Regions from separate parts of the Bradyrhizobium ontarionense genome, predicted to be linked through region 1. Evidence: predicted binding sites of a transcription regulator. Region 1 holds the regulator's gene; the other holds the start of a gene.
What was found. The regulator LexA, encoded in region 1, represses DNA repair genes until DNA is damaged. The targets are predictions, from matches to a motif close to TGTTCNNNNTGTGTTCNG.
Positions count from the first base shown of each region.

Region 2: a site for LexA is predicted at 1,295-1,312, ahead of LQG66_RS24640 (helicase-related protein). Genes of this name have one in related genera too.

Region 1 is NZ_CP088156.1:1,505,976-1,511,920, reverse strand. It holds gene LQG66_RS06710 (glutamine--tRNA ligase/YqeY domain fusion protein) at 1-454, shown strand, start outside; gene LQG66_RS06705 (hypothetical protein) at 486-698, opposite strand; gene LQG66_RS06700 (ComEC/Rec2 family competence protein) at 842-3,130, shown strand; gene LQG66_RS06695 (hypothetical protein) at 3,154-3,594, opposite strand; gene lexA (transcriptional repressor LexA) at 3,863-4,561, opposite strand; gene LQG66_RS06685 (molybdopterin molybdotransferase MoeA) at 4,776-5,945, opposite strand, start outside.
Region 2 is NZ_CP088156.1:5,565,446-5,571,390, forward strand. It holds gene LQG66_RS24635 (DUF3108 domain-containing protein) at 80-895, shown strand; gene LQG66_RS24640 (helicase-related protein) at 1,454-5,014, shown strand; gene LQG66_RS24645 (RNA-binding S4 domain-containing protein) at 5,028-5,333, shown strand; gene fdxA (ferredoxin FdxA) at 5,448-5,786, shown strand.

The sequences.
Region 1 (5,945 bases):
GCCCGGCAACGAGGTACGGCTGCGTTATGCCTACTTCATCAAGTGCCGCGACGTCGTCAAGAACGATGCCGGCGAGATCGTCGAGCTGCGTTGTACCTATGATCCCGCGACGAGGGGCGGCAACGCGCCCGATGGCCGCAAGGTCAAGGCGACGATGCATTGGCTGCCGGCGGCGCAGTCGCGTACCGCAGAGATCCGCATCTACAATCAGCTGTTCGCCAATCCGAGCCCGAACGCGGCCGACTTCACCGCCGACCTCAATCCGAACTCGCTCGAAGTATTGACGGACGCGCGCATCGAGCCGGCGATCGCCGAGAGCGATTCGGATGCGCCGATGCAGTTCGAGCGGCAGGGCTACTTCGTGCGCGATGCCGACTCGACGCCCGACAGCCTGGTGTTCAACCGCACCATCGGCCTGCGCGATACCTTCGCCAAGGAAGTCGCCAAAGGCTGACGGCGAACTGAGACGGCGGTGCGATCACGTCTCAGTTGATCGCATCGAGCCCGGCCTCGGTCAGTGTCGGCACGCCGTCGCTGACATCGACGAGGCCGCGCTCGGTCAGCAGGGCGAGGTCCTCGTCGTCGACCGGCGACATCGCCAGCCGGTGAGCCTTGATGTCGCGCAGTGTCCAGCGCAGGTGGATCGCCTTCTCGAGCGCGAGATCGGCGAACGGGTCATCATCGGTGTGATCGTCCATTCCCCGACAAGCGACGGCCGGCGTGAAAGTTCCTATGCCCGGCGGCAGGGACAGGCCCGGGATTCCCGTTCCGTTCCGCTAGCCGGGATCTCGCAGCTTCCGGTAGCCTTCGGGTCCGGTTGGGTAGCGGGTGGTGTGGTCGGATGGCGGAGCCGGTCAGGCCGCCGGGGCGAAGGCGCGGGATCGCGGGCGCGATGGCGGATGTCTGGCCGCCGCGCGGCGCGTCGGGCGGCGCGCTCGTGGCCGGCCCTGCGCTGTGGCCCTCATTTGCGACGCGGCTGCAGGACTGGGTTCGCGCCGAGGCCGGGGCGGGGCGGCTGCTGCCCTGGGTGCCCGTCGCCTTCGGCGCCGGCATCGCGCTGTATTTCTCTGCTGATCACGAACCCGTGCTGTGGGCGAGCGCCGCGGTGGCCGTGGTGCTCTGCGCCGTCGCCGTGCTGATGCGGCGGCATCCGCTGTTTCCGGCCGCGGTGATGATCGCTGCCGCGGCGTCCGGCTTTGCCGCGGCGACCGTCAGGACCGCGCACGTGGCGCATCCGGTGCTGGCGCGACCGCTCTATGGCGTGTCCCTGTCAGGCTTCGTCGAGGCGCGCGACATCCGCGAACGCAGCGACCGCATCGTGCTGCGCGTGGCGTCGATGGAAAGCCAGCGCAATGCGATCACGCTCGCGCGCGTCCGGCTTGCCGTGCGCAAGGGGGCGGCGCCGGAGGTCGGCAGCTTCGTGCAGCTGAAGGCGCGGCTGCTGCCGCCGCTCGCGCCGGTGCGTCCCGGCTCCTACGATTTCGCCCGCGACATCTTCTTCCAGGGCATCGGTGCCTCCGGCTTCGTGACCGGGGCGATCACCACGGTGGCGCCGCCGCAGGCCGCGGGGCCCGGCCTGCGCTATGCCGCGATCATGCAGGGTTTGCGCGATACGATCGATGCGCGCATCCGCGCGCGTCTCGGTGGCGATGAGCGCGCGATCGCGACCGCGCTCCTGACCGGGCGGCGCGATGCCATCACACCGGACGTGAACGACGCGATGTTCATCTCCGGCCTCGGCCACGTGCTGTCGATCTCCGGCTATCACATGGCGGTGGTCGCCGGCGTGGTGTTCTTCGCGATGCGGGCGCTGCTCGCGCTGATTCCGGGCCTGACGGTGAGCCACCCGATCAAGAAATGGGCGGCTGCGGCGGCGCTGGTCGCGGCCGCCTTCTATCTGCTGCTGTCGGGCGCGGAGGTCGCGACCCAGAGGTCGTTCTTCATGACGGCGGTGGTGCTGATCGCGGTCATGGTCGATCGCCGCGCCATCACCTTTCGCACGCTCGCGGTGGCCGCGATGATCGTGCTGGTCGCGGCACCGGAGGCGCTGGTGCATCCGAGTTTCCAGATGTCCTTTGCGGCCACGCTCGGCCTCGTCGCGCTGGTGCAGTTCGGGCTGCCGCGGCTGCTGGCGACACCCGACAGTTCGGCGACGCAGCGCATCGCGCTGTGGGGCGGGCGCGAGATCGCGATGCTGCTGATGGCCTCGCTGGTGGCGGGACTGGCGACCACGCCCTATGCCGCGTTCCACTTCCACCGCATCACGCCCTATGGCGTGCTGGCCAATCTCGCAGCGATGCCGGTGGTCTCGGCGCTGGTGATGCCGGCAGGCCTGCTCGGCCTGCTGGCGGCGCCGTTCGGCCTCGACGGCCCGTTCTGGTCGCTGATGGGCTGGGGCATCGACTGGATGATCGCGGTGACGCGGTGGGTTGCGGCCTTGCCCGGCGCGGTTGGGCGCATCACGGCGTTCGGCATCGGGCCGATGGTCCTGGCCAGTCTCGGGCTCATTCTGTTCGGGCTGCTGCGCACGCCATTGCGCTGGTCGGGCGCCGTCGTGCTGGCGGTGGCGACGGTCTGGGCGGGCGCAACGCCGCTGCCGGATATCCTGATCTCGGGTGACGGGCGCGCCGTCGCGGTGCGCGGCGGCGACGGACGGCTGCATGTGATGCGCACCGGCAAGGACGTCTTCGTCGTCAAGGAATGGCTCGCCGCCGATGCCGATGCGCGCGCACCGGCCGATTCATCGCTCGGCGACGGCGTGTCCTGCGATGAGGCCGGCTGCGTCGCAGCGTCGGCGGACGGCCGCTTCGTCGCGATGGCGCTGCGCCCCGACGCAGTCGCGGACGATTGCGCGCGCGCCGCGCTGGTCGTGACCGCGCGTCCGGCGCCAGTCTCCTGCGCGGCCGCCGTGGTCGATCGCCAGCGCCTGCAGCAGCAGGGCACGCTGATGCTGACGCGGCACGGCAACGACTTTGTTGTCACCCCCGCGCGCGCCGTTGGCACCGACCGCCCATGGTGGCCGGCGCCGTCGGAGGCGGTCGAATTCGAACCGACGCTGGCGCCGCGAGCGCCATCGGCACGCGTGCAGGACGCCACGCCGCCGGAGCTGGAGCAGGGCGTGGAGGATTAGTTCATCCCGCAGACGCGATCAGCTCACGTGATGCTGATGCGGCGTATCGGCGTGGTCGGATTCGAACCGGTCCCCTCGACGACATCGGGGCGGCGCTCGGCCGGCTGCCTGGTGACCGGCAGTTGCAGCACGGTGACGCGCTGGCCTTCGCAGAGCTGCGTCACCAGCACATGGCGGCCGTCGGCGAACTCGATGGCATCGTGGTGGCGATCCGGAATGTGCTTCTCGATCGCGTTGAACTTGGCGACGCGCTCGCGGATCGTCCGGGTCCACAGCCAGCGGCTGTCGTAGCGGACATCCTCGGCAAAGGCGAGCTCGGTGCCGGGCAGCATGCAGACCGCGACGTTCGGCTCGCTTTCCGAGGCGAAGCCGCGGGTCGCGGTGCCGCGGAACATCGTCGACACCAGCGTCTCGCCCACTTTGGCGGGGCGGGACGCAACGGCATGGAGGCTGTAGTCACACATCGGATCGCTCCTCGTTGAGAGATAGCCGACCCACGCTTCCCCCCGGACAGGCGCAGGCCTCTATCAGAGTGGACATCGATGGTGATGTTAGCGCGTGCTTCGCGGCAATTCTGCGCTGATCTGCGCGGCGTGCCGTCGCGCACGATCACAAGCGTTTGAGTATGCCGCGTTGCACATCCTTCGGTGCATTTCGCAGAGCGATGATCGCTTCCAGACGCAGGAGTCCGCGCCGCGATCGCAGATCGCGTGCGCGACGTTGCGATGCGCGTCAGTATTTGCGGTAGAGTCCGACCAGCTTGCCCTGGATCTTCACCCGGTTGGGCGGCAGGATGCGCACCTCATAGGCGGTATTGGCAGGCTCCAGCGCGATCGAAGCACCGCGGCGGCGGAAGCGCTTCAACGTCGCCTCCTCGTCGTCGATCAGCGCCACCACGATGTCGCCGGTGTCGGCGGTCTCGTTGCGCTGGATCAGCGCCATGTCACCGTCGAGGATGCCGGCATCGACCATCGAATCACCGCGCACCTCGAGCGCATAGTGATCACCATTGCCGAGCATGTCGGCAGGCACGCTGATCGTGTGGCTGCGGGTCTGCAGCGCCTCGATCGGCGTACCTGCGGCGATGCGGCCCATCACCGGCACCGCCACGGGGCGTTCGCCATCGTCGAGCGCAGGTGTCGAGGTTCGCACCTTGCCGAGATTGCCTTCGATCACCGACGGCGTGAAGCCGCGGCGGTTGTTGGCGGCCTGCGACAGCTCGGGCAGCTTGATCACCTCGATGGCGCGAGCGCGATTAGGCAGCCGCCGAATGAAGCCGCGCTCTTCCAGCGCGGTGATCAGGCGGTGGATGCCGGACTTCGAGCGCAGGTCGAGCGCATCCTTCATCTCGTCGAAGGACGGCGGCACGCCGGCTTCCTTGAGCCGTTCGTTGATGAACCGCAGAAGTTCGTACTGTTTGCGCGTCAGCATCTCGACTTGGTCCCCAGTTTGATGTCGTCTGAAATCCGTAGGCTCTGAATCTTGGCGAAGAGTCCGTGAGCGCATGGATGTCGGACGATCCGTAATTCGCGGCGCCCGCAACATACTAAAAACAAATCATGAACGGACACTATATGTTCGATGTGTGTTCCGCAATCCTTAAATTATGATGAACAGGCCGGGCTTTGCCGGGGGGACCGCGGGCTCAGTCCGGCAGGCGCATGATCTCGCAACGGCTGCCAGCCGCAGCCTTGGGCGCAAACGCCGGACGGATCACAAGCGCCTGGGACAGCGCGAGATTCCCCAGCAACGAGGAGTCCTGCTGGGTCACGGGGGTCGCGATCAGGGTGCCGTCGGGACGCTCCTCGAGGCGCGCCCGCAGATAGTCCTCGCGCACGTCGTTGGCGCCGAGCTCGCGGCCGAGCAGCGCGGTCTCGCGCGGCAGATGAAGCTGCGCGCGGCCGAGCAGGCGGCGAATCAGCGGCACCAGGAACAGCATGGCGCAGACATAGGACGAGACCGGATTGCCCGGCAGTCCGATCACCCTGACGCCGCCGAGCCGGCCGTGCATCATCGGCTTGCCCGGCCGCATCGCGATCTTCCAGAACGCCATGTCGACGCCCTCGGCGTCGAGCGCCTGCTTGACCAGGTCGTGGTCGCCGACCGAGGCGCCGCCGGTGGTGATCAGGATGTCGGCCTCGGCCTCGCGGGCGCGGCGGATGCCAGCGACGGTGGCGGCAAGCGTATCCGCGGCAATGCCGAGATCGACTGCTATCGCACCCTCGCTGCGCACCAGCGCGCGCAGGGCATAACCGTTGGAATAGACGATCTGGCCCGGGCCCGGCGTCGAGCCCGGCATCACCAGCTCGTCGCCGGTGGCGAGCAGCGCCACCTTCGGCCGGCGCCGGACCGGCAGGGCCGGGTGGTTCATGCTGGCGGCCAGCGACAGGTCGCGGTCGCTGAGCCGGCGGCCGCCCTCGAGCAGCACCATGCCTTGCTTGAAGTCGACGCCGGCCGGGCGGATGTGGCGGCCCTTGATCGCGGCTTCCGTGATCACGACGTGGTCGCCGTCGGCGACCGTGTCCTCCTGGATCACGACGGCGTCGGCGCCGTCGGGCACGACGCCGCCGGTGAAGATGCGGGCGGCCTCGCCGGGGCCGAGGGCGCGATCGAACGGCCGGCCGGCAGCGACCTCGCCGATCACCTTCAGCCGCGCCTTGACGCGATCGGCATCGGCCGTCCGCACCGCATAGCCGTCCATCGCCGACATCGCCTCGGGCGGCTGCGTCCGCAGCGCCGCCAGGTCGCGCGCCAGCACCCGGTGATGGGCCTCATCCAGGGCCACCAGTTCCTCAGGCAGCGGCGCGGCGCCCGC
Region 2 (5,945 bases), 4.1 Mb from region 1:
ATGCGCGGCAGGCAGGCGGATCGGTAGGATCATCCCTCACGTGACCATCACCTCGGCTCCCTCATTCGTTTCCCGCGGCCTGGTTGCGGCCGGCTCTGTCCTCTGCCTGTTGGTTCTGGTGCCGCCTCGGGCCGCACAAGCCCAGGCCAGGCTCGACGCGCAATATGAGGCCTCCCTGGCCGGCATTCCAGTCGGCAAGGGCACTTGGGCGGTCGAAATCGGCGACGACCAATATGGCGCCTCGGCGCAGGGCGGCACCGCGGGCCTGCTCAAGAGCTTCTCGCAGGGCTCAGGCAGCGGCGCGGCGCAGGGCCGCGTGGTCAACGGGGCGCTGGTCGGGCAGAGCTATCAGGCCTCGACCACGGCCGGAAAGAAGTCGGAGCAGATTCACATCAATCTCCTGAACGGGAATGTGAAGGATTTCGGCATCGAGCCGGAGCCGCCGGTCGATCCCAACCGCATTCCGGTCACCGACGCACACAAGCGCGGCGTGCTCGATCCGATGACGGCGTCGTTGGTCCGCGTCCCCGGCAATGGCGAGTTATTCGCGCCGGAATCCTGCCGTGGCGCCGCGCCGGTGTTCGACGGCCGCATGCGCTACGAGCTCAAGCTCGACTACAAGCGCATGGAGAACGTCAAGGCGGACAAGGGCTATCGCGGTCCGGCGCTGGTCTGCGCCGTCTACTTCACGCCGATCGCGGGCTACATCCCGGACCGGCCGGTCATCAAATATCTGGCCCAGGCCCGCAACATGGAAATCTTCCTCGTGCCGATCGCCGGCACGCGCGTCCTGGTGCCGTTCAAGATGGTGATCCCGACGCCGTTGGGAACCGCAATGCTGGAGGCGACCTCCTTCGTCACGCAGGCCACGCCTCACGTCGCCAAGACGCAGTAGCCGTATTCCATAAAGTCGCCTGTTGCCTCCGCCGGTGTCATTCCGTGACAGCCCGCAGGGCTGAACCTTGGAATCCAGAGGTCGTGGCGTGTCATGCGACGTTTGCTGTCCTGAACAGCTGTCTCTCACATCGAGATTCCAGGTTCGCGCGGCGCGCGTCCCGGAATGGCGGTGTCCTGGCGCGCTGCGTTGACGCCGTCAGCCCCCGCGCGAATCTGTTTGACTCTGCGCTGATTCTGATTCGACTCGGACCTCGCCAAAAGGCCTGCTGGTTCCATCGCGAAAGCGTTGCTTGTCGAGCCCGCAAAAACTTGATCTAGTGCTAGCATAATAGCCGGGCGCGAGATGTTGCGGTGAACGAAGCGGAAAGACCATGGAGTCAGCGATTCGGGCGCGATTCGTTCTCAAGGCGTTCCGAAGCTTAAGCAGCAGCACTATATGCGTCACAATGTGAGACAGGGGTAAGCATCGCAGCCTCTCCAGACACACGACAATTCCGCATCCATCGCGCGTGAACGGCGCGCGTGCAACGCCGGCTTCGAGACCCAAATTTAACGAATGGCTTTTTCGTCTTCTTCGGTTGCTTCGCCTTTCGAGCGCACCTCCGACCGCGCTCCTGGAAGCGGCGTCACCGCCGTGCTCGGCCCGACCAACACCGGCAAGACTCATTTGGCGATCGAGCGCATGCTCGCGCATTCTTCCGGAATCATCGGCCTGCCGCTGCGGCTGCTCGCGCGCGAGGTCTACAACAAGATCCTGGACCGCACCGGACCGGAGACGGTGGCGCTGATCACCGGCGAAGAGAAGATCAAGCCGAAGAATCCGCGCTACTGGGTCTCCACCGTCGAGGCGATGCCCAGGGATCTCGACGTCTCGTTCCTCGCTGTCGACGAGATCCAGATCGCGGCTGACCTCGAGCGCGGCCATGTCTTCACCGACCGCATTCTGAACCGTCGTGGCCGCGATGAGACGCTGCTGCTTGGGGCTGCGACCATGCGCCCGATCATCGAGCGGCTGCTGCCCGGCGTCTCCACGGTGACCCGGCCGCGGCTGTCGCAGCTCGAATTCGCCGGCGACCGCAAGATCACGCGGCAGCCGCGGCGGACCGCCATCGTCGCCTTCTCCGCCGACGAGGTCTACGCCATCGCCGAGCTGATCCGCCGCCAGCACGGCGGCGCCGCCGTCGTGCTCGGCTCGCTGTCGCCGCGCACCCGCAATGCCCAGGTGGCGATGTTCCAGAACGGCGACGTCGACTACCTCGTCGCCACCGACGCAATCGGCATGGGGCTCAATCTCGACGTCGACCACGTCGCCTTTGCATCCGACCGCAAATATGACGGCTATCAATTCCGCCGCCTGACGCCGTCGGAATTTGCGCAGATTGCGGGTCGCGCCGGCCGTGCCACGCGCAACGGCACCTTCGGCACCACCGGTCGTTGTGCGCCATTCGAGCCCGAGCTGGTCAACGCGCTGCAGAACCATACCTTCGATTCCGTGAAGATGCTGCAATGGCGCAATTCACGGCTGGATTTCTCGAGCCTCAGCGCGCTGCAGGTGTCGCTGGCGCTGGCGCCCGGGCATGAGGTGCTGACGCGCGCGCCGATCGCCGAGGACCTGCGCGTGCTCGATCACGCGGCACGCGATACCGAGGTGCGCGACATGGCGCATGGTGCCACGGCCGTCGAGCGGCTATGGGAGGCCTGCCAGATCCCGGACTATCGCAAGCTGTCGCCGGCGGCCCATGCCGAGCTCGTGACCACGCTGTTCGGCTTCCTCATGCAGAAAGGGCGGATTCCGGATGCGTGGTATGCAGCTCAGGTCGATCAGGCCGACCGCGTCGACGGCGACATCGACACGCTGTCGGGGCGGATTGCACAAATTCGCACCTGGACCTTCGTCGCCAACCGGCCAGATTGGCTGCGGGACCCCGATCATTGGCAGGGGATTACCCGCGAGCTTGAAAATAAATTGTCAGACGCCCTTCATGAACGGCTTACGGAGCGTTTCGTTGATCGCCGTACCAGTGTATTGATGCGGCGCCTGCGGGAGAACAGTGTTTTGAATACGGAAATCGGCAAGACCGGCGAAGTCATCGTTGAAGGGCACGCGATCGGCCGTCTGGATGGATTCACCTTCGCGCCCGACGCCGCTGAAGCCGGCTCCGAGGCCAAGGCCCTGCAGGCCGCGGCCCAGAAAGCCCTGGCCGGCGAGATCGAGGCGCGTGCCGAGAAACTGTCCAACGCGCCGGACGAGCATGTCGTGCTCACCGCCGACGGCACCATCCGCTGGACCGGCGACGCGGTGGCCAAGCTGGTCGCAGCCGACGACGCGCTGCATCCCCGCCTGCGCATCATCGCCGACGAGCGGCTGACGGGGGCGGCTCGCGACAAGGTCCAGGCGCGGCTCGATCTGTGGCTGAAGACGCATGTCGAAAAGCTGCTCGGCCCGCTGTTCGAGCTCTCCAAGGCCGAAGATATCACCGGCATAGCGCGCGGCATCGCGTTCCAGCTGGTGGAGGCGCTCGGCGTCATCGAGCGCACCAAAATCGCCAACGAGATGAAGGATCTCGACCAGCCCTCGCGCGCCACCTTGCGCAAATATGGCGTCCGCTTCGGTGCGTATCACATCTACGTCCCGGCGCTGCTCAAGCCTGCCGCCCGCGCGCTCGCCGCGTTGCTGTGGGCGGAAAAGCAGGCCAATGTCGACATGTCGGCATTGACCGGCGCGCAGCATCTGGCGAGCTCCGGCCGCACCTCCTTCCCGGTCGACAAGGCGCTGCCGCGCGACGCCTATCGCGTGCTCGGCTACAAGCAGGCCGGCGAGCGCGCGGTGCGCGTCGACATTCTGGAGCGCCTCGCTGATCTGATTCGACCTGCTTTGGCCTGGCGCGAGAATGCGTCCGGCGAGAAGCCGGCCGGCGCCTTCGATGGCCGCGGCTTCGTCGTGACCCAGGCGATGACCTCGCTCACCGGCTCGGCTGGCGAGGACTTCGCCTCGATCCTGCGCGCGCTCGGCTATCGCATGGACAAGCGGCCGCCGCTGCCGCCCAAGCCGGTTGAAAAGCCGGTGGAGGCCTCTCCGGCAGAGGCCGGGCCGGCCGAAGCCGTGGCGGCCGATGCGGCGCCAGGCGACGACGTCGCAGGGACCGCTGGTGAGCCGGTCGGCGAGCAGGTTCCGACAGTGGCGGAAGACGCGATTGCTGATGTGACCGAGCAGCAGGTCGCTGCGCCGGAGACTGGTGCGCAAGAAGCTGATGAGCCCGCGCCGGTATCGACCCTGGCGACGCTGCCGACCGTGGACTTCGTCACGCCGACCCCAGCGGACGAATCTCCCGTGGTCGAGGCCGCTGCGGAGGCGGTCTCCGCCGAGGCTGTGGCCGCTGAGACCGCTGCAGAGCCGGTTACCGAGGACCCTGTCGCCGCTGATGCGCCGCAGCCGGAGGCCGCTGAGGCGGCACCGGCCGACGCCGCAAGTGCGGGCGATGCCGCCCCCGAGGCTGTCGGTGCCGAGGCTGTCGCTGCCGAGCCGGTTGTCGCTGCGGCTGCCGAGCCGGTTCTGGTCGAGGTCTGGCGCCCCGGCGGCCGTTCCGAGGAGCGGCGGCCCCGGCATGAGCACCATCAGCGTAACCGGCACCATCGCCCGCAGCACGAGCGTGGGCAGCAGGCTGCTGGCGGCGAGCAGGCGGCCACGGGCGCGGCTCCGGCCGAGGGTGAGACGCGCGAGCGCAATCGCGGCCAAGGCCGTCGCGACCGGGTCAAGGAGTTCGGCAAGGACTTCCGCAAGGGCCCGCGTGAGGGCGGAGAGGCTGCGGCCGCGGCAACTGCGGCCGCGCCGGCGCGCGAGGACCGTGGGCCCCGCCGCGATCAAGACGCCAAGGGGCGCGAGCAGAACCGCGATCGCAACAAGGGTGGCAAGTTCGGTGGCGATCGCGAGGGACGCGGCGGCCGCGACTTCGGCAAGGGTGGTGGTCGCGACAAGCGCGACAGCGGCCCGGCGCTGCGGCCCTATGCGTCGAGCGGCGGTGGCAGGGATCGCGACCGGCCGGTCGATCCCAACTCGCCGTTCGCCAAGCTTGCGGCGCTCAAGGAGCAGCTCGCGGCCAACAACCGCAAGGATTGATCGGTAGCGACTGATTGGAAGGACAGCGCCTACGTCCGATACCCCGTCAGAACGGCAGCGCCTCGACAAATGGCTGTGGCATGCGCGGATCGTGAAGGCCCGCACCAGCGCCGCCGCGCTGGTCTCGAAGGGGCATGTCCGCGTCAATGGCGCGCGCGAGACCTCACCGGGCCATGGCGTGAAGACCGGCGACGTGCTGACGATCGCGCTCGATCGCAGTGTGCGCGTGCTGAAGGTCACCGGCTTCGCCGCGCGTCGCGGGGACGCCGCGTCGGTGTCTGGACTATACGACGACCTCGAGGAGAGCGGCCGCTCGTGACCTGTTGCGCCTGCACAAAACGCGGTTCAGTTCTTGGCCCCGCTTCACTTGCGGCACATCACGTCCTGCGCTAGTGCAAGCCAGCCGATTTGTCGATCCGTTCCGGAGCCCTGGATGACTTACGTCGTCACCGAAAACTGCATCAAATGCAAATACACCGATTGCGTTGAGGTCTGCCCGGTAGACTGCTTCTACGAGGGCGATAACATGCTCGTCATTCATCCGGACGAATGCATCGATTGCGGCGTGTGTGAACCGGAATGTCCGGCCGATGCGATCAAGCCGGACACCGAGCCGGGGTTGGAGAAGTGGCTGGGCGTCAATGCCGAATATGCCAAGGCCTGGCCCAACATCACCCAGAAGAAGGATCCGCCCGGCGACGCCAAGGAGCACGATGGCGAGCAGGGAAAATTCGAGAAATTTTTCTCGTCCAAGCCTGGAAGTGGCGACTGATCGCGACCGGCCAGCCGGGGCCGGGCTGGCCCTCAGGGGATCGCGCGCAGCTTGCGGCCGATCGAAATCGGAGCGTCAAAACAACGACCTAGGACGGCTTTGCAGCAGGCGGGTCCGGCGCAGGAGGCGCGGAATCCAGTGCGCCTCACTTAACCCTAA